Regions from separate parts of the Georgenia sp. Marseille-Q6866 genome, predicted to be linked through region 2. Evidence: riboswitches for the same ligand, from Rfam matches in the RefSeq annotation. Region 2 holds a riboswitch; the other holds the start of a gene.
The links. A riboswitch is a leader RNA that binds a small molecule or an ion and turns the genes downstream of it on or off. The one in region 2 is predicted to bind glycine.

Region 1 (15,199 bases), on a different contig from region 2:
GCGTCCACGTCCTCCAGGCCGGCTGTGCGACGTCCGAGGACGGCGCCCTCGTCAGTGCCGGCGGCCGGGTGCTTTCCGTCGTCGGGGTCGGGGCCGACCAGGAGGAGGCGCGCGCCCGCGCCTACGCGGGCGTCGAGCGCATCACCCTCGACGGCTCCCAGCACCGCACCGACATCGCGCGGGCCCGCTCGTGACCGCGCCCGTGCTGCCCGGCTGGGAGCACACCTACTCCGGCAAGGTCCGCGACCTGTACCGGCCGGCCGAGCCGCACCCGGCGGGTGACGTCGTGCTCGTCGTCGCCTCCGACCGCATCAGCGCCTACGACCACGTCCTGCCGACGCCCATCCCTGGGAAGGGGGAGGTGCTCACCCGCCTCAGCCTGTGGTGGTTCGAGCAGCTCGCCGACATCGTCCCCAACCACGTCGTCTCGCTCGACGTCCCCGAGGCCGTCGCCGGCCGGGCGATGGTGTGCCGGCGGCTGGAGATGTTCCCCGTCGAGTGCGTGGTGCGCGGGTACCTCACCGGCTCCGGCCTCGTCGAGTACCGCGAGGGCCAGGCCGTGTGCGGGGTGCCGCTGCCCGCGGGCCTGGGCGAGGCCTCCCGCCTGCCCGAGCCGATCTTCACCCCCGCCCGCAAGGCCGAGCTCGGTGACCACGACGAGAACATCAGCTTCGAGGCCGTCGCCGCCCTCCTCGGAGGGGAGCGCGCGGAGGAGCTGCGCGACCTCACGCTGCGGATCTACTCCCGCGCCGCGGACGTCGCCGCCCGCAGTGGGATCATCGTCGCTGACACCAAGCTCGAGTTCGGGCTCGGCCCGGGCGGGGAGGTCGTCCTCGGGGACGAGGTCCTCACGCCGGACTCCTCGCGCTTCTGGCCGGCGGACGGCTACGCGCCCGGGCGGGTGCAGCCGAGCTTCGACAAGCAGTTCGTCCGGGACTGGCTCACCTCCCCGGAGTCCGGCTGGGACCGCGTCTCGCCCCCGCCGCCGCTTCCCGACGACGTCGTCGAGCGCACCCGCGAGCGTTACCTCGAGGCCGCCGACCGCCTCGTCGGGTGACGTTCGACGCGAACCCTGCCGACGTGGATGATCCGTGCAAGACTGTGAGAGCAGTAACACCTCCTCCGCGACGACAGCTCGCGAATTAGTACCGAAGGCGCGAACGTATGGCAGCAGACACCAGTGTCCCCACGACGGCGCGGGGAACCGCCCGAGAGCGTCAGGTCAGTGATTTCACCGCCCTGACGAAGCGGGTCCAGGAGGCGGGCCTCATGCGGCGCGCCTACGGCTACTACTGGACCAAGCTCATCGGCTCACTGGTGCTGGGCGTCGGCCTGGCCGTGGCCTTCGTCCTCATCGGGGACACCTGGTGGCAGATGGTGACGGCCGTGGCCCTCGCCCTGCTCATGACGCAGATCGCCTTCCTCGGCCACGACGCCGCGCACCGGCAGATCTTCGTGTCGGGCAAGTGGAACGAGTGGGTCTCCCTCATCGTCATCAACCTCTTCGTGGGCATGGGCCAGGCCTGGTGGCAGCGCAAGCACACCAAGCACCACGCCGCCCCGAACACGCTCCACAAGGACCCGGACATCGACCCGGGCGTGCTCGCCTTCAGCCAGTACGCGGTCGAGCAGCGCAAGACCCGCCTCACGAAGTGGCTCGCCACCAAGCAGGGCTTCTTCTTCTACCCGCTGCTCCTGCTCGAGGGCATCAACCTCCACGTCCACGGCATCAAGCGCGCGGTGAGCCGCGAGCGCCTCAAGCGCCGCTGGGTGGAGCTCGGCTTCATCCTCGTCCGGCTCGTCAGCTTCGTCGCCCTCGTCTTCCTCGTCCTGTCCCCGGGCAAGGCGTTCGCCTTCATCGGCGTCCAGCTCGCAGTCTTCGGCCTCTACATGGGCCTGTCCTTCGCGCCCAACCACATCGGCATGCCGGTCGTGCCGTCGGACGTCAAGATCGACTTCCTGCGCCGCCAGGTCCTCATGAGCCGCAACATCTCCGGCGGGCGCGCCATGGACACCTTCATGGGCGGGCTCAACTTCCAGGTGGAGCACCACCTGTTCCCGTCGATGGCCCGGCCGAACCTGCGCAAGGTCGCGCCGATGGTCAGGGAGTACTGCCAGGACCTCGGCGTCCGGTACACCGAGACTTCCCTCGTGCAGTCCTACCGGGCCGTCTACAACTACCTCAACACGGTGGGACGCGGCGGCCTGGACGTGTGGGCCTGTCCACTGGCTGCGCAGTACCGGGTCTGACCCCGGCACCCGGGTAGACTCGACGGCGGCCCGAAAACCCCGAGCAGGAGTCACCATGGGACGCATCGTCGTCGAGGTCATGCCCAAGCCCGAGATTCTCGACCCGCAGGGCAAGGCGGTAGCCGGCGCGCTGCCCCGGCTCGGACTGGACGGTTTCGTCGCGGTCCGGCAGGGCAAGCGCTTCGAGCTGGAGGTCGAGGGCGAGGTCGACGACGCCGCGCTCGACCAGGCCCGCCGTGCCGCCGAGCTGCTGCTGTCCAACCCGGTCATCGAGGACGTCGTCCGCGTCGCCGCGGCCGACGACGCCCGGAGCGTGTGATGCACCGCCTCGACGTCCCCGAGCCCCAGCCGCGGGCCGAGGGTGCGCGCGTCGGCGTCGTCACCTTCCCCGGCTCCCTCGACGAGCGCGACGCCCAGCGGGCGGTGCGCCTGGCCGGTGGTGAGCCGGTGGCGCTGTGGCACGCCGACGAGGACCTCCGCGGGGTCGACGCCGTCGTCCTGCCCGGTGGCTTCTCCTACGGCGACTACCTGCGCTGCGGCGCGATCGCGAGCTTCGCGCCGGTCATGACGGCCGTCGTCGAGGCGGCCGGCCGCGGCCTGCCGGTGCTCGGCATCTGCAACGGCTTCCAGATCCTCTGCGAGGCGCACCTGCTGCCCGGCGCGCTCATCCGCAACGAGGCCCAGCGCTTCGTGTGCCGCGACCAGCAGCTGCGCGTGGAGAACAACGACACCGCCTGGACCACCGGTTACTCCGTGGGGCAGACGATCACCATCCCGCTGAAGAACGGGGAGGGTGGCTTCGTCGCGGACGAGCGCACCCTCGCCGAGCTCGAGGGGGAGGGGCGCGTGGTCTTCCGCTACGAGGGCCACAACCCCAACGGCTCGCTCCACGACATCGCCGGCATCAGCAACGCGGCGGGCAACGTCGTGGGCCTCATGCCGCACCCGGAGCACGCCGTCGAGCCGGGCTTCGGCCCCGACTCCGGCGGTGGCACCGACGGCCTGGCGATCTTCGCCTCCGTCCTCGGGGTCCTCGTCAGCGCCTGAGTCAGGCGAGGACCGCCTCCAGCGGGGTGTGCTCCATCCCGTGCGCCTCGGCCACCGGGGCGGAGACGAGCGCGCCGTCGTGGGTGGCCAGGCCCAGGGCCAGCGCCGGGTCGGCCCGCATCGCCTCGCGCCAGCCGCTGTTCGCCAGCGCGAGCGCGTAGGGGACGGTGACGTTGGTCAGCGCGTAGGTGGAGGTGTGGGACACGGCGCCGGGCATGTTGCTCACGCAGTAGAACAGCGTGTCGTGCACCCGGTAGGTCGGGTCGGAGTGGGTGGTGGGCCGGGAGTCGGCGAAGCAGCCGCCCTGGTCCACGGAGATGTCGACGACGACGGAGCCCGGCTTCATCAGCGCGATCTGCTCGTTCGTCACGAGGCGGGGCGTGCGCGCCCCGGGGAGCAGCACGGCGCCGATGACGAGGTCCGCCTCGGTGATGGCCCGCTCGATCTCGTAGGCGTTGGACATCACGGTCTGGCAGCGGCCCCGGTACAGGGCGTCGGCCTGCCGCAGCCGGCTCACGTCGCGGTCCATGAGGACGACGTCCGCGTGCATCCCCACCGCCATCGCGGCGGCGTTCATCCCGGCCACGCCGGCGCCGATGACGACGACCCGCGCCGAGTACACCCCTGACACCCCGCCCAACAGCACCCCGCGGCCGCCCTGGGCGCTCATCAGGCTGTGGGCGCCCACCTGCGGCGCGAGCCGGCCGGCGATCTCGCTCATCGGCGCGAGGAGGGGCAGGGAGCGGTCGGGCAGCTCGACGGTCTCGTAGGCGACGGACGTGACTCGGCGGCGCACGAGCTCCTCGGTGAGCGGCCGGTCGGCCGCGAGGTGGAGGTAGGTGAACAGCGTCTGCCCCTCGCGGAGCAGCGGGTACTCCTCGGGGACCGGCTCCTTGACCTTGAGCACGAGCTCGCCGAAGTCCCACGTGGCGGCGGCGTCGGGGAGCACCGTGGCGCCCGCCGCGGTGAAGTCGGCGTCGGCGATGGACGCGGACGTCCCGGCGCCTGTCTCCACGCCCACCTCGTGGCCGTGACGGACCAGCTCGTGCACCCCCGAGGGGGTGATGGCCACGCGGCCCTCGGAGTCCATGACCTCTCGCGGCACTGCGATCCTCATACGGGCATCCTCGCAGGTCCGCCGCGGACGGGCGCCTGTTCACCCCGCGGTCATCCGGCGGCCATCTGTCCACAGGTTGTGTCCACAGGGTTGTGCACATACACACAGGGAGCGCCCGCGGCCTGTGGACGGAGCTGTGGAGGCTCCTTCGAGGGCGGGCCGCGCCGTGTGAGAGACTTGTCCCGACAACTTCACAGCCTTCGACTCGCGGCGGGAGAGACCCGCGCAAGCGGGCGCCGAAGGAGCAACCTCCCCGGAAACTCTCAGGCCCCCATACCGCCACGGCGAGGCACCTCTGGAAAGCAGCCCTCAGGGGCTCACCGACGGGGAAGTGCGGGCACCACGCCCGCAGAAAACTCTCAGGTCCGATGACAGAGCGGGGAACGGTCCCTGCTCACGCGCGCCCACGCGCGCCCGTCATCCCGAGGAGTCCCGTTGGCCCTGGCTGTCGACACCCCCGGCGCGCCCCCGCACCCGCGCCCCGCCCCGCCGTCCCGCGGATGCGCCGCCGGCTCGGCATCATCGCGATCATCGCCTCGGCCACCGCCATGGGTCTGGCCGGCGTCTTCGGGCGGCTCTCCTCCCCGCCCGGGGCGGTCATCGGCGAGACGCTCACGCTCGGGCGGATGGCCGTGGGCGCCCTGGGGATGGTCGTCATCCTCGCCGCGGGCCGCCGCCTGTCGGTGCTGCGCCGCACCCGCGTCTCGTGGTCGGTGGTCCTCGGCGGCGTCTTCCTCGGCCTGTCCCTGGCCACCTACCTGTCGGCGACGGTCCTCACCGTGCTCTCCCGCGCCGTCGCCCTCCACTACCTGGGCCCGGTCATCGCGACCGTCCTCGCGCGCGTCATCCTCAAGGAGCGGGCGCGGGGCGTCGAGCTCGCCTCCCTGGGCCTCAGCTTCGCCGGGATGATGCTCGCCACCGGCCTGGTCGACGCCCCCGCCGCCCCCACGGGCGACCAGCTCCTCGGCGACGTCCTCGCCGCCGTCTCCGGCGTGCTCTACGGCGCCGCGCTGCTGTGCTACCGCTACCGGGCGGACATGCCGGCGGACGTGCGCAACTTCTGGAACTTCACCTTCGGCGCCCTCGGCGCCGCCGGGATGGTCGCCGTCACGCGCCCGGACATGTCGGGGATGACGGCGGAGAACTGGGTCTGGGCCGGCATCTTCTTCGTCGTGTGCGGCTTCCTCGCGCTCGGGCTGCTCGTCGTCGCGGGCATGCACCTGCGCTCGGTGGAGCTCTCGGCGCTGTCCTACTGGGAGGTCGTCGTCGCCATGCTCCTGGGGGCCGCGGTCTACGGCGAGGCGGTCTCACCGGTCGCGTGGGCCGGCGCGGGCTTCATCCTCGTCGCGATGGTCGTCGCGCTCGGGCGGCGCCGGCCGGCAGGGACCGGCGCCGCACCGTCAGGTGCGCGGGGTGACCGTCCCGCTGAGGTGGAGGCGGCCTGATTTCGGGTGGTGACCGGCGTAGCGCACGCCGTCACCCGCCGGGTCGACGCTCAGCGCGACCTTCCCCGGCAGCAGTACCGGCCCCGCGAACTCGACCTCCCAGGTGAAGGCGTCCCCGCGGAAGCGGGCGAGCTGGGCCAGCGCCCGGGAGGCGGTGTACATCCCGTGCGCGATGGGCCGCGGGAAGCCGAAGGCCCTCGCCCCGAGCCGGGACACGTGGATGGGGTTGCGGTCGCCGGACACCTCGGCGTAGCGCCTGCGGGTGTCCGCCCCCAGCGACCACACCGCGACGACGTCACCTCCCGGCTCCTCGTCCGCCGAGGACGACGACGGCGCCTCTTCCACCGCTCCCGGCAGCCGGGTGCCGCGGGCCAGGTAGGTCGACACGCCCTCCCACACCATCTCCCCGCCGGCCTCGACCGTGACGGCGAGGTCGACGAGCGTGCCCTTGCGGTGCGCCCGCGGGGAGCGCGCCTCGGCCCGTGCGCTCAGCTGCTCGCCGAGCAGCACCGGCCGGTGCTGGACCACCCGGTTGGCCGTGTGGACCATGCCGAGCACGGGCAGCGGGAAGTCGGGCCGGACCATGAGCGCCATGGCGAGCGGGAAGGCGAGCACGTGGACGTAGCCCGCGGGCAGCTCGTCGGTGCCCGGCTCCCCGAGGAGCTCCTGGTAGGCCGAGAGGGTGGCGGGGTCGGCGCGCAGGCCGCCGGCGACGTAGGCGACGTCGGGGAGGCGGTCGGCCACCGGGCCGCGGCGCATCGTCGTGCGCGCCGTGGCCGCCAGCGCCCGCGAGTACAGCGAGCCGAGGCTGGGGACCGGCTCGAGGCGCTGCTCGCGCATCACTGCCCCACCAGGTTCTGGCCGCACACCCGCAGCGTCTGCCCGTTGACCCCGCCGGCCTGCGGGGAGGCGAGGAAGGCGATGGCCTCGGCGACGTCCACCGGCTGGCCGCCCTGCTGGAGCGAGTTCGCCCGGCGGGCCACCTGTCGGGGGACCGGCGGGATCTTCGCCGTCATGTCGGTCTCGATGAACCCGGGAGCGACGGCGTTGGCCGTGGCGCCGCTCGCGGCGACGACCGGCGCGAGCGCCCGCGTCATCCCGATGATCCCGGCCTTGGCCGCCGCGTAGTTCGTCTGCCCGCGGTTGCCGGCGATCCCGGAGGTCGAGGCGAGGGAGATGATCCGCCCGCCCGCGCCGAGCTCCCCGGCAAAGGTCTCGTTCATCCGCAGCGGGGCGAGGACGTTGACAGTGAGGAGGTCGTTCCAGCGGTCGTCGGTCATGTTGGCGAGCAGCTTGTCGCGCAGGATGCCGGCGTTGTGGACGACGACGTCGAGGCGTCCGTAGCGCTCCCGCACGTGCGCGAGGATCCGCTCGGCGGCGTCCTCCGCGGTGATGTCGAGCTGCAGCGCACTGCCGCGGACCTCGTTCATCACCCGGCTCAGCGCCTCGCCGGCGGCCGGCACGTCCACGCCGACGACGCGGGCGCCGTCCCGGGCGAGGACCGAGACGATCGCCGCGCCGATGCCGCGGGCGGCGCCGGTGACGACGGCGACCATCCCCTCGAGGGGACGGGTCCAGTCGGCCGGGGCGACGCCGTCGGCGGAGGAGACGTGGAGCAGCTGCCCGTCGACGAAGGCCGAGCGGGCGGAGAGGAGGAAGCGCACGGCACCGACGGCCGACGGCGCGCCCACCGGCACGTCCTGGCCCAGGACGACACCGTTGGCGGTCGCCCCGGCGCGCAGCTCCTTGGCGAGGGAGCGCAGGAAGCCGTCCACGCCCTGCCGGACGGCGACGACGGCGGGCTCGCTCGCGTCGTCGGCGCGGCGGGACACGGTGACGGCCCGGCCCCCGGGGGCGAGGCGGCGCAGCACGCCGCCGAGCGCGAGGACGGGGCCGGCGAGCGCCGCCGGCGAGGCCGCCTCGGTGAGGACGAGGACGACGGCGCCCCAGCGCCGGCCCTTGGCCAGCTCCTGCGGGTCGCGCCGGACGTCGAGGTCCCAGCCGAGAAGGGTCTCGGCGAGCTCGTCGGCGGCGGGCAGCGAGGCGCCGTCGTCGAGGACGAGCACGGGGCCCGGCACGAGCGGCTGGTCGACGCTGCCGGGGTCGGTGCGGCGCAGGCGGACGGGCTGGGGCAGCCCGAGCTTCTTGGCCGCGGACTTGCCAGGGCCGCCGGAGACGAGGTCGAGGTAGCGGTCGCTCATCACGCCTCCAGGATCATCGCGGTGGCCTGCCCGCCGGCGGCGCAGACGGAGATGAGGCCGCGGACGGGGGCGCCGGTCGCGGCCTTCCTCTCCGCGAGGAGCTTGGCCAGCGTGCCGACGATCCGCCCGCCCGTGGCGCCGAAGGGGTGCCCGGCGGCGAGGGAGGAGCCGGTGACGTTGAGGCGGTCCGGTGCGACGGTGCCGAGCGGCCCGCGGCCGAGGCGCTCGCGGCAGAACTCGGCGTCGTTCCACGCGGCGAGCGTGGAGAGCACGGTACTGGCGAAGGCCTCGTGGATCTCGACGACGTCGAAGTCCTCGAGCGTGAGGCCGTGGCGCTCGAGCAGGCGCGGCACGGCGTAGCAGCCGCCCATGAGGAGGCCCTCGGCGCCGCTGGTGAAGTCGACCGCCGCCGTCTGGGCGTCGACGACGCGGGCCAGGGCGGGCAGGCCGCGCTCGGCGGCCCACTCCTCTGTGGCGAGCAGCACGGCGGAGGCGCCGTCGGACAGCGGCGTGGAGTTGCCCGCCGTCATCGTCGGGTTGTCGCTGCCCGGGGCGGTGAAGGCGGTGCGGAGCTTGCCGAGCTTCTCCATCGAGGTGTCGGCGCGGAGGAACTCGTCGCGGGTGACGCCGCGGTAGGGGGTGAGGAGGTCGTCGAAGAAGCCGCGGTCGTAGGCGGCGGCGAGGTTCTGGTGGGAGCGCAGCGCGAGCTCGTCCTGCTGCTCGCGGGTGATGCCCCAGCGCTCGGTGGTGATGGCCTGGTGCTGGCCCATGCTCAGGCCGGTGCGCGGCTCGGCGGTGTCGGGGGCCACCGGCGCGAGGTCACCCGGCCGGATCCCGGCGAGGACCTTGAGGCGCTCGGGCAGGCTCTTGGCGCGGGAGGCGCGCAGGATGGTGCGGCGCAGGCGGTCGGAGACGACGATCGGGGCGTCGGAGGCGGAGTCGACGCCACCGCCGACACCCACCTCGACCTGGCCGAGGGCGATCTTGTTGCTCACCCCGACGATCGCCTCCAGGCCCGTGGCGCAGGCGCGCTGGACGTCGTAGGCGGGGGTGTGGGGGTCGAGGGAGGAGCCGAGCACGACCTCGCGGGCGAGGTTGAAGTCGCGCGAGTGCTTGAGGACGGCGCCCGCGCTCACCTCGTCGAGGCGCTCACCGGCGAGGCCGAAGCGCGCGACGAGGCCCTCGAGGGCGGCGGTGAGCATGTCCTTGTTGGACGACGCGGCGTAGCGGCCACCGGCGCGGGCGAAGGGGATGCGGTTCGCCCCGACGACGACTGCCGGGCGGATGGATGAGGTCACGGCGTTGTTCCTTCGGATCGATTGGGGACGAAGGTCCCTGGCCATCGTGAAACTCAGAGTACCTGATACTCTCGGTTTCGTGATGCCGAGCACACCTGCCGAGGACCGCGTGGACGGTCGTGACGCCCGCTGGGCCGAGCACCGCACCTCGCGGCGCGCCGAGCTCGTGCGCGCCGCCCGCCGGGCGGTCCACCACCGCGGCCCGGACCTGTCGATGGACGACCTCGCCGCGGAGATCGGCACCTCGAAGTCGATCATCTACCGCTACTTCAGCGACAAGTCCGGCCTGCAGGGCGCCGTGGGTGCCGCCGTCATCGAGGACCTCCGCGGCGCGCTGGGTGAGGTGAGCGAGCGGGTGACCCGCCCGCGGGACCGCATCGCCGCGATGGTCGACGTCTACCTCGGCATCGTCGAGTCCTCCGCCGGCGTCTACGCCTTCGTCACCCAGGCGGAGGCCACAGCCACCGCGGGCGCCCTGCGCGGCTTCGTCGCGGAGATCGAGGACATCGTCGCCGAGGCGCTGCTGCCCGTGCTCCGGCACGGCGGCGGGGCGGCGCCGGAGGACCACGCGCTTGCCGCCCTGTGGGGAGCGGGCGTCGTCGGCCACGTCCGCAGCGTTGCCGAACGCTGGATCGCCGCCCGCGGCCTCACCCCCGAGAGCCCCGACTCCCGGGCCGTTGCCGACGACGGCGCCCCCGCCGTCGAGGGCGGCATCGCCACCCTGGACCGCGCGGCGCTCGCGGCCCACATCACCGACTGGCTGTGGACGGGGGCGATGGGCGTCGCCCGGCGCTCCCGCAACGCCAGCACCCGCACCGAGACCGACGACGCGATCGGAGACCCGTCATGACCACCACGACCACCCACCGCGAGGACGACGCCGCCCACCGCGAGCGCTCCGCCCGCCCGGTGGCACCCGACCTGCCCGACGAGTCCGACGCCGCCCAGCCGGTGTCCGTCGCCACCGCGACGTCGGCGATGAGCCCGGACACCGCCGTCGCCCCCGGCGAGGCCTTCGACCGGCGAGCGGTCGCCGACGCGCTCGACGGCCGCTGGCGCGAGCAGCGCCGCGCCTCGCGCGACCTCGCCCTCGATGCGGACTTCCAGCGCCTGCCCGACCAGACGGTCGCCGAGCACCGCGAGCGGGTGATGTGGCAGCTGCGCGAGCTCGTGGGCCGCAGCGAGGTGCTGCGCGGCTTCCCGGAGGAGCTCGGGGGCGGGGGAGACCCGGGCGGCAACCTCGCCGGCTTCGAGGAGCTCTTCCTGTCCGACCCCTCCCTCCAGATCAAGGGCGGCGTGCAGTGGGGGCTGTTCGGCTCGGCCGTCCAGCACCTCGGCGTGCCCGAGCAGCACGCGCGGCTGCTGCCGCCGATCATGCAGCTCGAGGTGCCCGGCTGCTTCGCGATGACCGAGGTGGGGCACGGCTCGGACGTCGCCTCGATCGCCACGACGGCCACCTACGACCCCGCCAGCGAGGAGTTCGTCCTCCACACGCCGTTCCCCTCGGCGCGCAAGGAGTACATCGGCAACGCCGCGGTGCACGGCGTCGCCGCCGTCGTCTTCGCCCAGCTCTACACGCAGGGCCGCAACCACGGCGTCCACGCCTTCTACGTGCCCCTCCGCGAGCGCGACGAGGACGGCGAGCTGCGCTTCCTGCCGGGGATCGGTGGCAAGGACGACGGCCCCAAGGGCGGGCTCAACGGTGTCGACAACGGCCAGCTGTGGTTCGAGCACGTCCGCGTCCCCCGCGACAACCTCCTGCGCCGCTACGGCGACGTCGCCGCGGACGGCACCTACTCCTCGCCGATCGAGAGCAAGGGGCGCCGCTTCTTCACGATGCTCGGGACCCTCGTCCAGGGGCGCGTCTCCCTCGGCGGGGCCGCCGTGGGCGTGAGCAAGGCGGCGCTGTCGATCGCGGTCCGCTACGGCGACGAGCGGCGCCAGTTCACCGGCGCCGACGAGCACCGCGAGGTCACCCTCCTCGACTACCAGCGCCACCAGCGCCGTCTCCTCCCGCTCCTCGCGCGCACCTACGCCGCAGCCTTCTCCCAGGGCGTCCTCCTCGAGCGCTTCCACCAGGTCTTCAACGGCGAGCACGACGACGACGAGTCGCGCCAGGACCTCGAGACGCTCGCCGCCGCCTTCAAGCCGACGTCGACGTGGCTGGCGCTCGAGGCGATCCAGGAGTCCCGGGAGGCCTGCGGAGGCGCCGGGTACATGGCCGAGAACCGGCTCGTCACCTGGCGGCAGGACTTCGACGTCTACGCGACCTTCGAGGGGGACAACAACGTCCTGCTCCAGCTCGTGGGCAAGCGGCTCCTCACCGACTACGGCCGGTCGATGGCGAAGATCGACATCGCGGGGGCCGCCCGCTTCGTCGCCGCCCGGGCGGGTGACATGGCCCTGCACCGCACCCCGCTGCGGCGGGCCGCGCAGTCGGTGCTCGACTCGGGCTCCAAGGCCCGGTCCGCCGGCCAGCTGCGTGACCCGGAGGCGCAGCGCGAGCTGCTCGAGGACCGCGTCGAGACGATGATCGCCGAGATCGCCGGCGCGCTGCGCGAGGTCAAGGACGCGCCCCCGGAGAAGGCCGCCGTCGTCTTCAACGAGCACCAGGACGCCCTCATCGGCGCGGCCCGCGCCCACGCGGAGCTGCTCCAGTGGGAGGCCTTCACCGCGGCGCTCGAGCAGGTGCCCGCCGGCACCACGCGTCAGGTGCTCACCTGGCTGCGGGACCTCTACGGCCTGGAGCGCATCGAGCGGAACCTCGCCTGGTACCTCGTCAACGGGCGGATCACCGCCCAGCGCGCCCGGGTGGTGACCGGCTACATCAACCGGCTGCTCACCCGGCTGCGGCCCCACGCCGTCGACCTCGTCGACGCCTTCGGCTACACCCCCGAGCACCTGCGCGCCCCGATCGCCTCGGGCGTCGAGCGTGCCCGCCAGGAGGAGGCCGAGGTGCTCCAGCGCCGCCGCCGGGCCCTCCCGGAGCGGCTCGGCTGAGGCTGGCCGCCCGCGCCCGCACCGTGGTTCGCTGCGCGCCCCCGACCGGGCGCGCAGCGGACCGCCGGTGACGGAGGGCGCGGACGGCCGGGCAGCGCGGGGCACGGCCCTCACCCCGCGTGCGGGAGCTGCGGCGGGCGTGAGTCGTAGACGTGACCGGTGGGCGTGCGGGTGCGGATGACCGGCCCGGCCCGCGGAGCGCCCGGACTGCCTCGGCCGAGGGGGACCGAGCTCCAGCCCGGCGCCGCCTTGTCCTGGTTGCACCGCTCGCACCGGCCGCCGAGGTTCTCCTCGTCCGTGGCCCCTCCCTTGGAGTGGTCGACGACGTGGTCGATGTGGCGCACCGGCGCGTCGCAGTGCGGGGTGCGGCACCGGCCGGCGTCCCGGGTGGCGATGTAGTGCGCCAGCCCGGGCGGTGCGTGCCGGCCGCGGGACTCCATGGCGACGAGGTGGCCGGCCGGGTCGGTGAAGAGGCGACGAACCCACACCCCGCAGCCGCCCTCGTCGGCCAGCGCCCGGCGCAGGAGCTCCCGGGCCCAGCCGGCGGGGACGGTGCCGTGCTCGGGCACGGAGGCGGGCACGTCGCCGCCCGCCAGCGACTCGTCCGTCATGACGAGCTGGAGCTGCACCTGAGCGGGCACCTCGGCGTCGCTGCCGGTGAGCCGCGCGACGAGGGTGTCGGCCATGACCTGCCCCCGACTGCGCTCGTCCCCGGCGGCCCGCGCCGAGTCCGCCGCCGCGCGCAGGGACGCGTGGGCGGCGACCGCCTGGGCGACCGGCAGGAGCGCCGTGAGGTAGGCCATCGTGTCCGGGGCGGGACGGATGCCGACGAAGCGTTCGCGCTCGGCCCGGGCCGCGCGGTCGACGACGCTGTGCGGGTCGAGCCGGTAGGCGACGCGCTTGGCCGCGGCGACGAGCTGGCGGTCGCCCATGCCGGCGACGCGGTCCGGGTCCCGCCACAGCTCGGCGTCCAGCGCGCGGCGCTCCTCGACCCCGAGGCAGATGGTCTCCCGCACGAGGAGGGTGGCCCGCCACTCACTGAGCTCGCCCCGGCGCAGCGCCGCGAGGGTGCAGGGCATGTCCTCCCGCAGCGCCCGCGCCATGCCGAGGTGCCGGCCGCCCTGGTGCGGGGAGAGGCGGCGGGCGAGGGCGACCTCGCTGCCCAGGCCCCGGCCCCGCCGCTCGGCCGGGACCCCGGCGGCCTGCTCAGCGTCCAGCCGCAGCCGCGACAGGTGGGCCGTGACCGCCGCCTGTGCCCCGGCTGCCGCGGCCTTGAGGTCCTCCAGCTCGCGCAGGAGGTCGATGCACTCGGCCTCGGTGAGGCCGGGCCGCCGGCCGCCGGCCTGGGCGGTGCCGGGGCGCCGGCCGTCCGCCGCAGCGGTGCCGGAGCACCGGCCGTCGGCCTCGGTGGTGCCGGGGCGCCGGCCGTGCGCCTCACCGAGACCCGGGCGCCCGCCGTCGGCCTCCTCCGGCACGCGCAGCCCAGGGTCCAGCCGCTCGAGCAGGCGCCTCATCGCGCCGACGTCGGCCGCGCTCAGCGCCACCGCGGGCGGTGCGCCGGGGCCGGACGGGTCGGTGCTGGACATGGTTCCAGGCTAGGTGCGACCACCGACATTCCCGCGACATAGCAGCGAAAAGTGCCCCTCAAACTGTGGACGGGACGACCTCGAGTCAAGCCTGTGGACCAACCCGTCCCCCGTCCACACCGACAGGTCCGCCTGGTGGCCACCTGAGCCGCGCACCCGGAGGGGCTGTAGATTGTCCGCCGTGCATGCCTTTACCGTCCTATTACGGGGCACCGATGTCTGACGAGCAGCGGTCCGACACCGTCGCGCACGCCGCGGCCACGCCGGACGTCACCCTTCCCTACCGGGACCTGGGCCTGAAGGACGACGAGTACGCGGGGATCGTCGAGATCCTCGGTCGTCGTCCCACGGCAGCCGAGCTCGCGATGTACTCGGTCATGTGGTCCGAGCACTGCTCGTACAAGTCCTCCAAGACCCACCTGCGCCAGTTCGGTGAGAAGACCACCGAGGCGATGCGCGAGCACCTGCTCGTCGGGATCGGCGAGAACGCCGGCGTCGTCGACATCGGCGACGGCTGGGCGGTGACCTTCAAGGTCGAGTCGCACAACCACCCGAGCTTCGTCGAGCCGCACCAGGGCGCCGCGACCGGCGTCGGCGGCATCGTCCGCGACATCATCTCGATGGGGGCGCGGCCCGTGGCCGTCATGGACCAGCTGCGCTTCGGGGCGGTCGACCACCCCGACACCGCGCGCGTCGTCCACGGCGTCGTCTCCGGCATCAGCTTCTACGGCAACTGCCTGGGCCTGCCCAACATCGGCGGCGAGACCGAGTTCGACGCCTCCTACCAGACCAACCCGCTCGTCAACGCCCTGGCCGTGGGCGTGCTGCGCCACGAGGACATCCACCTCGCCAACGCCTCCGGCGTCGGCAACCAGGTGATCCTCTTCGGCGCCCGCACCGGCGGCGACGGCATCGGCGGCGCCTCGATCCTCGCGAGCGAGACCTTCACCGGCGAGGGCCCCACGAAGCGGCCCGCCGTCCAGGTCGGGGACCCCTTCATGGAGAAGGTCCTCATCGAGTGCTGCCTCGAGCTCTTCGCGGCCGGCGTCGTCGAGGGCATCCAGGACCTCGGCGCGGCCGGCATCTCCTGCGCCACCTCCGAGCTCGCCTCCAACGGCGAGGGCGGCATGCACGTCCACCTCGAGAACGTCCTGCTCCGCGAGGAGCTGACGGCCGGGGAGATCCTCATGTCGGAGTCCCAGGAGCGGATGATGGCCGTCGTGCGGCCCGACCGCCTCGAGGAGTTCCTCGCGAT
Region 2 (15,199 bases):
CGGGCCTGGCTGCTCGCCGACTACGCCGCCTCGTCGGACGCCCCGCTCACCTGGCGCTACGAGCGCGCGCTCGCCGGCTCGGGGGTCGTCGGGGACCTGCTCTCGCACGGCGCGGACCTCGTCCAGCAGCTCGTCGGCCGCATCACCGAGGTGACGGCGACGACGAGCACCGTCATCGCCCAGCGCCCGGTGCCGACCCGGCTCGGGATGGGCCACGGTGGCCACGAGGTCGGCGACGAGCTCGGCGCGGTGGAGAACGAGGACCACGCCGCCGCGCTGGTGCGGTTCGAGTCCGGCGCGACCGGGACGCTCGAGGCGAGCCGCGTCGCGCACGGGCCGCGCTCGGAGTACGTCGTCGAGGTCTACGGCACGCGCGGCTCGGTGCGGTGGAACTTCGAGCGGCTCAACGAGCTGCAGGTCGCCGACGAGCGGGGTGGCTACCGCACCGTCATGGCCGGCCCGGAGCATGGCGAGTTCGCGCGCTTCCAACCCGGGGCGGGGACGAGCATGGGTTTCGACGACCTCAAGACGATCGAGGCGTCCCTGTTCCTCCAGTCCCTGCTGACCGGCGAGCAGCGCGCCCCGTCCGTGGCGGACGGATGGGCCGCCGCGGCGGTGGGGGAGGCAGTCGTCGCCTCGGCCGCCGACGGCGCGTGGCACGCCGTCCCGTCCGTCCCCGGGACCACCTACGACCGCTGACGGCCGCTGACGCGTGAGCAGGAGCACCATGTGCCACAAGGACCCGCTTGTCGGCCCGACACGCCAGTGCCCGGCACGTCACCTGGGCGTGTCGAAAGCGGTTGTGGCACATGCCTGAGCCATCGGGCGGCGCGGCTCGACCACCCCGGCGCGAGGACCTGACAAGTCGCTGGGCAGCAGGACGGTCGGTCCAGCGGTGGGCCCTGCGGGACCGGGACGGTAGCGTCTGGCCATGGCACCGACGAAGAGCCCCGCCGTCGAGATCGACGTGGCCGGCCGGCCCGTGCGGATCACGAGCTCGGACCGGGTGATCTTCCCCGAGCCGGGGATCACCAAGCGCGAGCTCGTCGACTACTACCTCGCCGTCGGGGACGGGATCCTGCGCGCCCTCCACGAGCGGCCGGTCACCCTGGAGCGCTGGCCCAAGGGCGTGCGCGAGGGGATGAAGCGGGCCACCCGCTCAGACCCGCACGGGGACGCCTTCTACCAGAAGCGCGTGCCGGCGAAGGGAGTGCCGGACTGGATCGAGACGGTCGAGATCGCCTTCCCCAGCGGCCGCACCGCCGACGAGCTGTGCCCCACCGAGCTCGCCGCCGTCGCCTGGGCCGCGAACCTCGGGACGATCACCTTCCACCCGTGGCCGGTCCGGCGCGACGACGTCGACCACCCCGACGAGATGCGCATCGACCTCGACCCGCAGCCCGGCACCGACTTCGCCGACGCCGTCGAGGTCGCCGCCGTCGCGCGGGAGTACCTCGCCGAGCTCGGCTGGCGCGGCTTCCCCAAGACCTCCGGCAACCGGGGCGTGCACATCTACGTGCGCATCGAGCCGCAGTGGGACTTCACCCAGGTGCGCCACGCGGCCATCGCCTTCGGCCGTGAGCTCGAGCGGCGCATGCCGGGCAAGGTGACGACGAACTGGTGGAAGGAGGAGCGCGGGGAGACGATCTTCGTCGACTACAACCAGAACGCCCGGGACCGCACGATCGCCAGTGCCTACAGCATCCGGCCCCTCGCCCACGCCCCCGTCTCTGCGCCGCTCACCTGGGACGAGCTGCCCGACGTCGACCCGCGCGACCTCACCGTGCGCACCATGCCCGCGCGCTTCGCCGAGCTGGGGGACCTCCACGCCGAGATCGACGACGTCGCCCACGACCTCACCCCGCTCCTCGAGCTCTACGCGAAGCAGGAGGCCGAGGGCCACAGCGACCTGCCCTACCCGCCGGAGTACCCGAAGATGCCGGGCGAGCCGGCACGGGTCCAGCCCTCCCGTGCGCGCAAGCCGGACTGAGACCTCGACACCCACTTTTCACCGCGATTCCGCGGTTTAGGGCAGCCTTTCCTTGCTGGACAGGCACGGCCGTCAGGCGTACGACTGAGGTATGCGCACGATCCTCGACGGCCTGCGTCAGTACCCGGTGGTCCTCGCGACACTCACGGTGGGGATCCTCGGAGGCGTGCTCGAGCTCGGCGGGCAGCACGGCGCGGCCCGCTGGGTCGTCTCGACCTTCGCCGTCGTCGTCGCCCTCCTGCAGGCCCGCGGGATGGTCGACGACCTGCGCTCGGGCACCTACGGCATTGACATCCTCGCGGTCACCGCGATCGGCTCCGCCGTGGCCGTGGGGGAGTACTGGGCCGCGCTCGTCGTCTGCCTCATGCTCTCCGGCGGTGAGGCGCTCGAGGACTACGCCGCCGGACGGGCGCGCCGCGAGCTCACCGGACTGCTCGAGAACGCCCCGCAGACCGCGCACCGGCTCGACGCCGCCGGCGCGCTCGACGACGTCGCCGTCGAAGAGGTCGCCGTCGATGACCGGCTGCTCGTCCGGCCCTTCGAGGTGGTGCCCGTCGACGGCGTCCTCGAGTCGGACGCCGCGACCCTCGACGAGTCCTCGCTCACCGGTGAGTCGCTCCCCGTGGACCGCGCTCGCGGCGAGCAGCTGCTCTCCGGCGCGGTCAACGGCGGGGAGGCCATCGAGGTCCGGGCCACGGCCGCCGCGGCGGAGTCCCAGTACCAGCGCATCGTCGCCCTCGTCCGGGAGGCGCAGGAGTCCAAGGCGCCGTTCGTGCGTCTGGCGGACCGCGTCGCCGTGCCCTTCACCGTCCTCGCCCTGGCCCTCGCCGCCGGGGCGTGGGTCGTCTCGGGCGACCCGAGCCGGCTGGCGGAGGTCCTCGTCGTCGCGACGCCGTGCCCGCTCATCATCGCCGCCCCGGTCGCGTTCATGGGCGGCATGTCCCGCGCAGCCCGCAGCGGGATCATCGTCAAGAGCAGCGGCACGCTCGAGCAGCTCGCCCGGGCCCGTACCGTCGCCTTCGACAAGACGGGAACCCTCACCTACGGTGAGCCGCGGGTCACGTCGGTCCAGGCGCAGGCGGGGGAGCGGCACGAGCTCCTCGCCCTCGCGGCGGCCGTCGAGCAGTACTCGGCCCACCCGCTGGCCGCGGCCGTCGTCGAGGAGGCCCTCGCCGCCGGTGGCGCCGTGCCCACCGCCGACGACGTCACCGAGATCCCGGCGAACGGCGTCCGAGGGGTCGTGGACGGGCGCGTCGTCGTCGTCGGCAGCGCCCGCTTCGTCGCCCGGGAGACCGGCGTGGAGCCGGCCCGCCCGCCCGAGGGGCACACGGGGGTGCACGTCGGCGTCGACGGACGCTACGCGGGCTACGTCGCGCTCGCCGACGAGCTGCGCGCCGAGACCCCCGCGACGATGGCCTCCCTGCACCGTGCCGGGGTGCGCACGACGATGATGCTCACCGGCGACGGCGAGCACGTCGCCCGCCACATCGCCGGGCAGGCAGGCATCGACGACGTCCGCGCAGAGCTCCTCCCGCAGGACAAGGTCGACGCCGTCCGGGCCGCCGCGCCGCGGCCGGTCATGATGGTCGGCGACGGCGTCAACGACGCGCCCGTCCTCGCGGCGGCGGACGTCGGGGTGGCGATGGGGGCGCGCGGTGCGAGCGCGGCGAGCGAGTCCGCCGACGTCGTCATCACGGTCGACGACCTCTCCCGCAGTGCCCGCGCCGTCCACATCGGCCGGCGGACCCTGCGCGTGGCGTGGCAGTCCATCGCCATCGGCGTCGCGATGTCCGTCGGGCTCATGCTCGTCGCGGCGGCGGGGGTGCTGCCCGCGATCGTCGGCGCCTGGTTGCAGGAGGCGGTGGACCTCGCCTGCATCCTGTGGGCGCTGCTGGCGATGCGACCGGGCCGCGCCGAGCGCGCGGAGGTCGAGCGGCTGGCCGCGGCCGCGGCGGCCGGGGACGCCCCGCGCCCCGACGCGGGCCGGCGGACCGACGCGCCGCTCGTGTCCAGCGCGGGCTGAGAGCCGGGACCCCGGCGCTCAGGCGAGGACGTCCGCCAGGTCGAAGCGCACCGGCTCCTCGAGCTGCTCGTAGCCGCACGACTCCGGGTCGCGGTCGGGCCGCCAGCGGCGGAACTGCCCGCTGTGCCGGAAGCGGGTGCCCTCCATGTGGTCGTAGGCCACCTCGAGCACCCGCTCGGGGCGGAGTGGCACGAAGGAGAGGTCCTTGCCGGCCGACCAGCGGCTCTGCGCGCCAGGCAGCCGGTTCTTCTCGTGGGCGGCGGTGTTCTCCCAGTCGGCCCACGGGTGGTCCTCGCCCTCGGCCAGGCGCAGCGGCGCGAGCTCCTCGACCAGCTCGGCACGGCGCTTCATCGTGAAGGAGGAGGCGACGCCCACGTGCTGGAGCTTCCCGCCGTCGTCGTACAGGCCGAGGAGGAGGGAGCCGACGACGTCGCCGCTCTTGTGCCAGCGGAATCCGGCGAGCACGCAGTCGGCGGTGCGCTCGTGCTTCGTCTTGAGCATGAGCCGCTTGTTCGGCTGGTAGGTGAGGTCGAGGGGCTTGGAGACGACGCCGTCGAGCCCGGCGCCCTCGAAGAGGTCGAGCCACTCGCGGGCCAGGGCCGTGTCCGTCGTCGCGCGGGTGAGGTGGACCGGTGCCTGGGCGTCGACGAGCGCGTGCTCCAGCCGCGCGCGCCGCTGCGCCATGGGCAGGCCGGTGAGGTCCTCGTCGCCGAGCGCGAGGAGGTCGAAGGCGACGAACGACGCGGGCGTCTCGGTGGCCAGGAGCCGCACGCGCGAGTCGGCGGGGTGGATGCGCTGGAGCAGGGCCTCGAAGTCGAGGCGCGCGCCGGTGACGATGACGATCTCCCCGTCGACCACGCAGCGCTCGGGCAGCTGCGCGCGCAGGCTCTCGACGAGCTCGGGGAAGTACCGCGTCATCGGCTTCTCGTTGCGGCTGCCGATCTCGACGTCGTCGCCGTCCTTGAAGATGATCGCGCGGAAGCCGTCCCACTTCGGCTCGTAGAGGTACTCGCCCTCGGGCACGTCCTTGACGGACTTCGCGAGCATCGGGGCGACCGGCGGCAGCAGCGGGAGGTCCATCCCGCAGACGCTACTGGGCGCGCGAGGGCGGCGCCCCCGGTCCGCGCGCCGGGTCGCCACGGATCCGCGCGGCTGATACCGGTCCGCGCTGCGGACATGTCGGCAGCGCGGACCGGGATCAGCAGCGGGGACGGGGGAGGGGGCTCCTACGGGCGGCGCCAGTCGTTGCTCTCCAGGTGCGACCCCGCCTGCGGCCCCATCTGGAGCATGCCGCCGTCCACGGCCCACGAGGCGCCGTTGACGTAGCCCGCCTCCGGGCCGCAGAGGAAGGCGACGACGGCGGCGATCTCGCGGGCGTCACCGGGTCGGGCGACGGGGATACCCGGGCGCTCCTTGCCCTCCATCACGGTCTCGTCCTCCTGGCCCGTCATCGGGGTCGCGATCTCGCCGGGGGCGACGGCGTTGACGGTGATCCCGTGCTCGGCGAGCTCGAGGGCCGCGACCTTGACGAGCAGCCCGAGGCCGCCCTTGGCCGCACAGTAGGGAGCCGCTCCCACCCGCGGGGCGTGCTCGTGGACGCTGGTGATCGCCACGACCCGCCCGCCCGTGCCGCCGGCCACCATGTGCCGGGCCGCCGCCTGGAGGCAGCAGAACGCGCCGTCGAGATCCACGGACACGACCTCGCGCCAGGTGGCGAAGTCCATGTCGAGGAGCAGCTCGGAGCTGCCGGTGCCGGAAGACATGACGAGCGCATCGACGCCGCCCATCGCTCCGGCGAGCTCGTCGACCACCGTGGCGCCGCTCTGCGGGTCGGTGAGGTCGAGCCGCCGCACGTGCGCCGTCGCGCCGAGGGAGCGGACCTCCTCGGCGGTGCGCTCGGCGCCGTCCTCGTCGGTGTGCCAGGTGAGGCCGACGTGCCGGCCGGGTGCCGCCAGGGCGACGGCGCTCGCCTTGCCGATGCCCGAGTCGGCGCCGGTGACGATGACGCGCCGGGGCTGGACGCCCTCGTCGCGGGCGTCGGGCTGCGCGGCCTGGGTGCTCTCGCTCATGTCGGTGCCCTCCGGTCAGCGGGACACGAGCTTGAAGAAGGTGCTGTCCTCGCCGCTCGCCTTGTGCTCCTGGTAGAGGAAGGCCAGCTTCTGGTCCTCGAACTTCGCGAACCAGTCCTCCCAGCTGATGTGCTCGAGGTCGTCGGTGCCGGCGCCGCCGGGGAAGTCGATCCGCAGGATACCGGCGGTGTCGCCGCCCTCGGTGCCGCGCACGCTCGCGGGCTTCCCGTCGTGCTCCTCGACCCAGCGGCGGATCTCGTCGTGGTCGGTCGTCGTGCTCGTCTCGGATGCCATCGTTCTCCTCCTCCCGCCGGCCACGGGCGTGGCCGCCCCCCGACGGTAGGCACGCCGCCGGACGCGCGCATCCGGTGCCGGTGACCAGGGTCACGGGGGCCCGAGCCGGGCCGTCCCCGGGCAGGCGCAGGGCCTCCGCTAGCCTCGCCGGTGCCCGATGACCCCCGATTGGAAAGGCTCCATCGTGTCCACCCCTCCTCCCAGCCCCTACCAGCCGCAGCAGGGCCAGCCCGGCCAGGTCCCGCCGCCCCGCCCGCCTACGGGCAGCAGCCGGGCCAGCCGGGCCAGCCCGGCCAGCAGCAGTGGGGCTACGGCGCCCCGCCGCCCCGCAGGGCCCGAGCGGCGAGACGCCGAAGAACTTCTTCGCGGCGCTCTTCGACTGGAAGTTCCACACCCTCATCACCCCCAAGCTGGTCAGTTGGGTCTACCTCGCCGTCATGATCCTCTCGGCGCTGTACTGGCTGTTCATGGTCTTCGCCGGCTTCGCGGCGGACCCGGTCATCGGCGTGCTCGCGCTGCTCATCGGCCCGATCGTGCTGGTCGTCAGCCTCGCGTTCTTCCGGATGACGCTCGAGTTCTACTTCGCGCTCGTGCGGATGTCCGACGACATCCACCGCAGCCACGGACTCCCGCGGTCCTGACCCACGCGTGAACTGCGCCCCGTGCCGATCGGCACGGGGCGCAGTCGCGTCTCAGGAGAGCAGCTGGGCGAGCTCGGCGGCCTCGTGGACGACGGCGTGGGCGCCGTCCTCCTCACCGGGGCGGGCGTAGCCCCACGCGACGAGAACGGTCGGCAGGCCGTGCACGCCGGCGCCGTCGACGTCGTGGTGACGGTCCCCGACCATGACGGCGCGCGTGAGGTCGACGTCCCGCTCACGGAGCCCGGCGAGCGCGTCCTCGACGATGTCGGCCTTGACCGCGCGGGTCTCGTCCTCCGAGGCGCCGCGGACGACGGTGAAGTACGGGGACAGCCCGGCGTCGTCGAGGATGACGACGGCGAGCGACTCCCGCTTGGACGTCGCGAGGGCGAGCGGCACACCGCGTGCGTGGAGGTCACGGACCAGCTCGGCCATGCCCGGGAAGACCGGGGCCTGGAGCATCCGGTCGTTGTAGCGGTCGCGGTAGTCGGCGACGACGGCGGCCAGCTGGTCGTCCGGCACGCCGACGAAGGCGCGGAAGCCGTCGCGGATCGGCGGACCGACGAAGCGCAGCAGCTCCTCCTGCGTCTGCTCCGGGTAGCCGAAGTGCGCGAGCGTCTCGGCGATCGAGGCGGTGATGACCGGACCGGAGTCGCTGATCGTGCCGTCGAGGTCGAGGAGGACGGCCGTGGGGTGCATCGGCTCGAGGGCGGTGGGGGCGGAGGCGTGCGTCAATCGTTGTCCTTGCTCGGGGAACGGGGTCTTCCCCCAGGGTCGCACGGACCGGTGAGTCACCGATGTCGGTGTCGCCGGGTAGTGTGACCCGGACAACTCGATACGCCGCCCACCCGCGGCGGGAGAGTCCCGCCCAGTGCGGGCGCCGAAGGAGCAAGCCCTCCCGCTAGTCTCTCAGGCCCCGGTACCGCCGCGATCAGGCAGCTCTGAAAAGCAGCGCGTCAGCGCTCACCGACGGTGCAGGCGAGCCCGGCTCGCGAAAACTCTCAGGTCCCATGACAGAGCGGGGAGGACCAGTTTCCCGCCACCCCGGAGCCGTGTCCATGTCCTCACCGTCCTTTGCCGACCGCCACATCGGCCCGCGCGCCGCCGACACCGCGGCCATGCTCGACTCGCTCGGGCACGCCGACTGGCAGCCCCTCCTCGACTCGGTGCCGCCCGCCATCCGCCAGCAGCGCCCCCTGGACCTGCCCGCCCCGCGCACCGAGGCGCAGGTCCTCGACCGGCTGCGCGAGCTCGCCGGGCGCAACGTCCAGCGCGTCCAGATGATCGGCCAGGGCTACTACGGCACCCACACCCCGAGCGTCATCCAACGCAACGTCCTCGAGTCGCCGGCCTGGTACACGGCCTACACCCCCTACCAGCCGGAGATCTCCCAGGGCCGCCTCGAGGGGCTGCTCAACTTCCAGACGGCGGTCGCCGACCTCACCGCACTGCCCGTCGCCAACGCCTCGCTCCTGGACGAGGCCACCGCCGTCGCCGAGGCCGTGCTCCTCATGCAGCGCGCCAACAAGGCCGCGAAGGCCGCCACCTTCGTCCTCGACGACGAGCTCCACCCCCAGACCCTCGCCGTTGTCCGCGCCCGCGCCGAGGCGGTGGGCCTCACCACCGTCGTCGCCGACCTCGACGGCGGCCTGCCGGACCTTCCCGACGGCGTCACGGGCCTGGTCCTCCAGCAGCCGGGGACCTCCGGCCGGCTGCGCGACCACGCCGGTCTCATCGCCGGGGCGAAGGAGCGTGGCGCGATGGTCACCGTCGCCGCCGACCTCCTCGCCCTCACGCTCATCGCGCCGCCGGGGGAGCAGGGCGCCGACGTCGCCGTCGGCTCGGCCCAGCGCTTCGGCGTCCCGTTGTTCTACGGCGGGCCGCACGCCGCCTTCATGGCGGTGCGCGAGGGCCTGGAGCGCCAGCTGCCCGGCCGGCTCGTCGGCGTCTCCAAGGACAGCGAGGGCCGTCCCGCCCTGCGCCTGGCCCTCCAGCCGCGCGAGCAGCACATCCGCCGGGAGAAGGCGACGAGCAACATCTGCACCGCGCAGGCGCTGCTCGCCGTCGTCGCCGGCATGTACGCCGTCTACCACGGGCCGGACGGGCTGCGAGAGATCGCCCGCCACGCCCACGGTGCCGCCCGCACCCTGGCCCGGCGCCTGAGCGCCGGCGGCGTCGAGGTCCTCCACGACGCGTTCTTCGACACCGTCACCGTCCGTGTGCCCGGGCGGGCCGCCGTCGTCGTCGCGGAGGCGGAGCGGGGCGGGATCAACCTGCGGCTCGTCGACGAGGACACGGTCGGCGTCTCCTGCGACGAGACGACGACGCCGGAGCACCTCGCCACCGTCGTCGCCGCCTTCGGGGCCGAGCCCGCTGGTCACGACGACGGCGGCTTCGAGATCCCCGCGCCGTTGCGCCGCACGAGCGAGTTCCTCACCCACCCCACGTTCCACGCGCACCGCTCCGAGACGCAGATGATGCGCTACCTGCGCCGCCTCGCCGACCGGGACCTCGCGCTGGACCGCACGATGATCCCGCTCGGCTCGTGCACGATGAAGCTCAATGCCGCCACGGAGATGCGGGCGATGCTGTGGCCCGGCTTCGCCTCGATCCACCCGCTGGCGCCGGACCACCAGACCGAGGGCTGGCGCGAGCTCGTCACCGAGCTCGAGGGCTGGCTCGCGGAGATCACCGGCTACGACCGCGTCTCCGTCCAGCCCAACGCCGGCTCCCAGGGTGAGCTCGCCGGCCTCCTCGCGATCCGCGGCTACCACCGCTCGCGCGGCGAGGCCGAGCGCACGGTGTGCCTCATCCCGTCCTCCGCGCACGGGACCAACGCGGCGTCCGCCGTCCTCGCCGGGATGAAGGTCGTCACCGTGAAGACCGCCGACGACGGCTCGATCGACACGGCCGACCTCCACGCCCGCATCGCGCAGCACGGGGAGCAGCTCGCGGCGATCATGCTCACCTACCCCTCCACCCACGGCGTCTTCGACACCGAGGTGCGGGAGGTGTGCGAGGCCGTCCACGCGGCCGGCGGGCAGGTTTACGTCGACGGCGCGAACCTCAACGCGCTCATCGGGCTCGCCCAGCCGGGGGAGTTCGGCGGGGACGTCTCCCACCTCAACCTCCACAAGACCTTCTGCATCCCGCACGGCGGCGGTGGCCCCGGCGTCGGCCCGGTCGCGGTGCGTGAGCACCTGGCCCCGTTCCTGCCCGGGGACGCCGCCGGCGACGACGACGGCGCGGTGCCCGTCTCGGCCACCCGGTACGGGTCCGCGGGGGTGCTGCCCATCTCCTGGGCCTACATCGCGCTCATGGGCGCCGAGGGCCTCGCGGCCGCGACCCGCAGCGCGCTGCTCGCGGCGAACTACGTCGCCCGGGCGCTGGACCCGTACTTCCCGGTGCTCTACACCGGGGCGGACGGGCTCGTCGCGCACGAGTGCATCCTCGACCTGCGCGAGCTCACCAAGCGCTCCGGCGTCAGCGCCGAGGACGTGGCCAAGCGGCTCGTCGACTTCGGCTTCCACGCCCCCACGCTGTCCTTCCCGGTGGCCGGCACCCTCATGGTCGAGCCGACCGAGAGTGAGGACCTCGCCGAGCTCGACCGCTTCGTCGAGGCGATGGTGACGATCCACGGGGAGATCCAGCAGATCCTCGACGGTGAGGTCGACGTCGCCGACAGCCCGGTGCGCCGCGCCCCGCACCCGGCGGCCGACGTCGCCACCGACGCCTGGGACAGGGCCTACCCGCGCGAGCAGGCCGTCTTCCCGGTCCCCGGGCTGCGGCAGGACAAGTACTTCCCGCCGGTGAGCCGCATCGACAACGCCTACGGGGACCGCAACCTCGTGTGCGCGTGCCCGCCGCCCGAGGCCTTCGAGGAGGACTGATGAGCGAGAAGGAGACCGCCCTGCGCGCCGAGCACGAGGCGCTGGGGGCGACGATGACCGGCTTCGCCGGCTGGGTGATGCCGCTTCACTACGGCTCCCAGCTGGCCGAGCACCGCGCCGTGCGCGAGGCGGCGGGGCTCTTCGACCTCAGCCACATGGGCACCGTGTGGATCGACGGGCCGGGCGCGGGAGCGTTCCTCGACCACGCCGTCGTCGGCTCGGTCTCCACCCTCGAGGTGGGACGGGCGAAGTACACGCTGCTGTGCACGCCCGAGGGCGGGATCGTCGACGACCTCATCGTCTACCGCGTGGGGGAGGACCGCTTCCTCACCGTGCCGAACGCCGCCAACACATCCGCCGTGCTCGCCGAGCTCTTCCTGCGCGTCAAGGGCTTCGACGTCCGCATCGGCGCGGCAACCCAAGAGACGGCGCTCCTCGCCGTCCAGGGGCCGCGCGCCGTCGAGATCGTCACGGCGCTCGCCGCTGAGCCGGTCGACGACCTGCGCTACTACTCCGCTCGCTGGAGCACGCTGGCCGGGTTCCGCGTGCTGCTTGCCCGCACCGGGTACACCGGTGAGGACGGCTTCGAGGTCCTCGTCCCGGGGGAGCACGCCGTCGCCCTGTGGCGCGCGCTGCTGGACGCCGGCTCGGACACCGGCCTCGTCCCCGCCGGCCTCGCCGCGCGCGACTCGCTGCGGCTCGAGGCCGCGCTGCCGCTGTACGGCAACGAGCTGGGCCGCGACGTCGACCCCTTCACGGTCGGTCTCGGCGGCATCGTCGGGCTGCGCCGCAAGAGGGCGGACTTCGTCGGCCGCACGGCGCTGGAGCGCATCCATGACGCGCACGAGGCCGGTGAGCCGGGCCGCCGGGTCCTCGTCGGACTCGCCGGCCAGGGCCGCCGCGCCGCACGCCAGGGCTCGCCCGTCCTGCTCGGGGACCAGGAGGTCGGCGTCGTCACCTCCGGCCTGCCCAGCCCCACCCTGGGCCACCCGATCGCGCTCGCCGTCGTCGACCGCGCCGCCGCGGAGGTCGGCACGGCGCTCGACGCCGACGTGCGCGGCCGACGCGAACCGTTCACCGTCGTCGAGCGCCCGTTCTACCGTCGTTCCTGACCCATCGAAGGAGAAGCCATGGCCACCATCCGTCCCGATCTCAAGTACACCGCCGAGCACGAGTGGGTGGACGACTCCGTCTCACCCGTCCGCGTGGGCATCACGACCGTGGCGACCGACGCCCTCGGCGACATCGTCTACCTCGACCTGCCCGAGGTGGGCGCCGAGGTGACGGCGGGGGAGACCTGCGGGGAGGTGGAGTCGACGAAGTCCGTCTCCGACCTCTACGCGCCGGTCACCGGCATCGTGACGGCGGTGAACCAGGAGGCGATCGACGACCCCGCGCTCGTCAACCGCGAGCCCTTCGCGGACGGCTGGCTCTTCGCCGTCGAGGTGGCGGAGGAGCCGGAGCTGCTCTCGCCGGAGGAGTACGCCGAGACCACCGGCGCCGAGATCACGGACTGAGCCGTGGAGCTCGGCGCGGCACTGGAGTTCGTGCGGGCCAACCCGCGCGGCGTCCTCGCCACCCGCAGGCGCAGCGGCGACGCGCAGCAGTCACCGGTCCTGGCAGCGGTCGACGACGACGGGCGCGTCCTCATCAGCACCCGGGAGACGGCGGTCAAGGTCCGCAACCTGCGGCGCACACCTCGTGCGTCCCTGTGCCACCTCAGTGAGCGGTTCTTCGGGCCGTGGGTGCAGCTCACCGGCACCGTGGAGATCGTCTCGCTGCCCGAGGCGATGGATCTCCTCGTCGACTACTACCGTCGCGTCTCCGGGGAGCACGAGGACTGGGACGAGTACCGCACGGCGATGGAGCGGGAGCGCCGCTGCGTCGTCGTCCTCACCCCCGAGGAGGCCGGGCCGACGGTCAGCGGCTGAGCGGGGGCCGGTCCCACACCAGCGAGTAGCGGTAGTACAGGCGCCGTCGCGCCCGCGCGCCGGGGAGGACCTCCTGCGCGGCCGCGCGGATCTCGGCGAGCGAGGTGACCGGGTCGGTCATCGCGACCCCGACGTCGGCCTGCGCCCGGTGCACGACGTCGAGCGCCCGCACCGGCAGCACCTGCGCAAGGGACACGAGCCAGTCCGCCACCGAGGCGCTGGCGGCGAGCCCGACGACGACGAGGCATCCGCCCGGCGCGACGAGCGCCCCGAGACGGACCAGCGCCGGCCGCAGCGGCAGGTGGTGGAGGGTCGCCACGCAGGTGACGGTGTCGAAGAGCCCGATCGCCGGCAGCTCGGTGTCGAGCAGTCCCGCCTGCACCACCCGCGCTCGAGGGACGTCCCTGGCACGTGCGCGGGCCACGGCCGCCGGGTCCGGTTCGAGACCGACGACCTCGTCGGCCACACCGGCCAGGCGCTCGAGGAGGAGGCCCTCCCCGCAGCCGACGTCGAGCACGCGACCGCCCCGCCGGCGCGCGTCCGCGACGATCTGGCCGTGGAAGGCCGTGTTGTGGTTCCAGTACGTCGCCGTCACTGCGCTCCCAGCTCCACGAGGAGGACCCCCGCGGCGATGAGCACGATGCCGCCGACCATCATCCGCGTGAGCGGCTCGTCGAAGAGCACCTTGCTCCCGACGGCGGTGAGCGCGACCCCGACGGCGGTCCAGATCCCGTAGGCGACGCCGATCCCGATGCCCTGCTGCAGGGTGAGGGAGAGCAGCGTGAAGGCGACGAGGTAGCCGACGCCAACGACGGCGAGCCACGCCTTGCGCCCGTCGACGCTCGCGCGCAGGGAGAGCGTGGCGGTGACCTCGGCGAGGATCGAGCCGGTGAGGAAGAGCCAGCCCATCAGGCGTCCACCGCCTCGGTCGCCCGGTGGGAGCCCACCTCGACGAGCAGGACGCCGCCGATGATGAGCACGATCCCCGCGGCCATGAGCAGCGTGAGCGGCTCACCGAAGATCACCGCGGACAGCGCCGCGGTCAGTGCCACCCCGGTGGCGCCCCAGATGCCGTAGGCAACGCCCAGCGGCATCCCGCGGCGCAGCACCGCCGCGAGGAAGAGGAAGGCGGAGACGTAGCCGACGACGACGAGCGCGTACCAGCGGGGGTCGTCGACGGCGGCACGCAGGGACAGGGAGCCGGTCACCTCGCAGACGATGGCGCCGGCCAGGAGGAGCCAGGTCACCGGACGATCCTCGCAGAGCCGCTGGGAGGGCGCGGTCCGGGGCTTCCGTGCCAGGCTACGGCCGTGACCGAGACCCCCGACGCCGAGCTGGTGACCGTCGCGCGGGAGCTCTACGCCCACCCGCCGGCCGAGTTCATCGCGAGCCGCAACGCGCGCGCCGCCGCGACGCGCCGGGCCGGCGACCGGGAGCTGGCGACGGCCGTCAAGGCGCTGCCCAAGGCCTCGGTCGCGGCGTGGGCGGTGGGCGCGGTCGCCCGCGAGCACCCGGAGGACCTCGACGCGCTCGGCCAGCTGGGCGCCGAGCTGCGGGTGGCGCAGGTCGCCGCGGACCCCGCCGAGCTGCGGGCGCTGGGCAAGCGCCGGCGGGAGCTGACCGGTGCGGTGACCCGGACGGCGGTGCGGCTGGCGGAGGAGCGCGGCGTCGGGCTGTCCGGGGCGGCGCAGGAGCAGGTGGAGGCGACGTGGTCCGCCGTCGTCATCGACCGAGGCGCCGAGCGGGCGGTGCGCAGCCTGCTGCTCGTCCGGGCCCTCGAGCCGAGCGGTGGCCTGGAGGACGCCCTCGCAGTGCCCGGCGCGGTTGGGGCCGCCGAGCCGGAGGAGGAGCCTGCGGCTCCGCCCCGCCCGGCACGGCGAACCCGGCCTGCCGCTCCCGCGACGAAGGAACCGGCGGCGGAGGACGACGACGACAGGCCGCGCCGGGCGATCAGCCGCCGGCCCCGCAGCACGGAGGAGCAGACGGCGCCGCGCCGGGCGATCACCCGTCGGCCCCGCAGCACGGAGCCGGATGAGGCGCCGGAGGAGCAGACTCCGCGCCGGGCGATCAGCCGCCGGCCCCGCAGCACGGAGCCCGAGGAGGAGTCGGAGGAGCAGACCCGGCCGCAGCGGGCGATCGGCCGTACCCGCCGCAGTGCCCCGGAGCCCACGCCCGAGCCGGCGGACACCGCCCGCGAGATCAGGCGCGCGGAGCGCGAGCTCCGCGCCCGGGAGCGCGTGGCCGAGCACGCCCGCAGCGAGCTCGAGGACGCGACCGAGGAGCTCTCACGCATCGAGGCGCAGGTGCTCCAGGCCGCCGCCCGCACCGAGGAATTGCGCCGTGAGCTCGAGCGGCTGGAGGAGC

Region 1: it holds a riboswitch for glycine, as region 2 does, so the genes downstream of both, ACWPXV_RS10205 (DMT family transporter) here and gcvP (aminomethyl-transferring glycine dehydrogenase) in region 2, are expected to answer to the same signal.

What each region holds. Positions count from the first base shown of each region.
Region 1 covers NZ_CBCOOR010000010.1:74,950-90,148, reverse strand. Annotated here, with positions in the region: gene purD (phosphoribosylamine--glycine ligase) at 1-194, shown strand, start outside; gene ACWPXV_RS10230 (phosphoribosylaminoimidazolesuccinocarboxamide synthase) at 191-1,057, shown strand; gene ACWPXV_RS10225 (fatty acid desaturase family protein) at 1,165-2,250, shown strand; gene purS (phosphoribosylformylglycinamidine synthase subunit PurS) at 2,306-2,569, shown strand; gene purQ (phosphoribosylformylglycinamidine synthase subunit PurQ) at 2,569-3,297, shown strand; gene ald (alanine dehydrogenase) at 3,299-4,414, opposite strand; glycine riboswitch at 4,616-4,703, shown strand; gene ACWPXV_RS10205 (DMT family transporter) at 4,915-5,859, shown strand; gene ACWPXV_RS10200 (MaoC/PaaZ C-terminal domain-containing protein) at 5,815-6,699, opposite strand; gene ACWPXV_RS10195 (3-oxoacyl-ACP reductase) at 6,699-8,060, opposite strand; gene ACWPXV_RS10190 (acetyl-CoA C-acetyltransferase) at 8,060-9,403, opposite strand; gene ACWPXV_RS10185 (TetR/AcrR family transcriptional regulator) at 9,441-10,208, shown strand; gene ACWPXV_RS10180 (acyl-CoA dehydrogenase family protein) at 10,205-12,358, shown strand; gene ACWPXV_RS10175 (DUF222 domain-containing protein) at 12,469-13,944, opposite strand; gene purL (phosphoribosylformylglycinamidine synthase subunit PurL) at 14,160-15,199, shown strand, end outside.
Region 2 covers NZ_CBCOOR010000001.1:123,132-138,330, forward strand. Annotated here, with positions in the region: gene ACWPXV_RS00535 (Gfo/Idh/MocA family protein) at 1-699, shown strand, start outside; gene ligD (non-homologous end-joining DNA ligase) at 932-1,990, shown strand; gene ACWPXV_RS00545 (heavy metal translocating P-type ATPase) at 2,082-4,013, shown strand; gene ACWPXV_RS00550 (ATP-dependent DNA ligase) at 4,032-5,093, opposite strand; gene ACWPXV_RS00555 (SDR family oxidoreductase) at 5,240-6,082, opposite strand; gene ACWPXV_RS00560 (hypothetical protein) at 6,098-6,376, opposite strand; gene ACWPXV_RS00565 (DUF4282 domain-containing protein) at 6,679-7,017, shown strand; gene ACWPXV_RS00570 (HAD hydrolase-like protein) at 7,069-7,749, opposite strand; glycine riboswitch at 7,859-7,949, shown strand; gene gcvP (aminomethyl-transferring glycine dehydrogenase) at 8,073-10,904, shown strand; gene gcvT (glycine cleavage system aminomethyltransferase GcvT) at 10,904-12,016, shown strand; gene gcvH (glycine cleavage system protein GcvH) at 12,035-12,421, shown strand; gene ACWPXV_RS00590 (PPOX class F420-dependent oxidoreductase) at 12,425-12,835, shown strand; gene ACWPXV_RS00595 (class I SAM-dependent methyltransferase) at 12,825-13,430, opposite strand; gene ACWPXV_RS00600 (DMT family transporter) at 13,427-13,744, opposite strand; gene ACWPXV_RS00605 (DMT family transporter) at 13,744-14,082, opposite strand; gene ACWPXV_RS00610 (hypothetical protein) at 14,146-15,199, shown strand, end outside.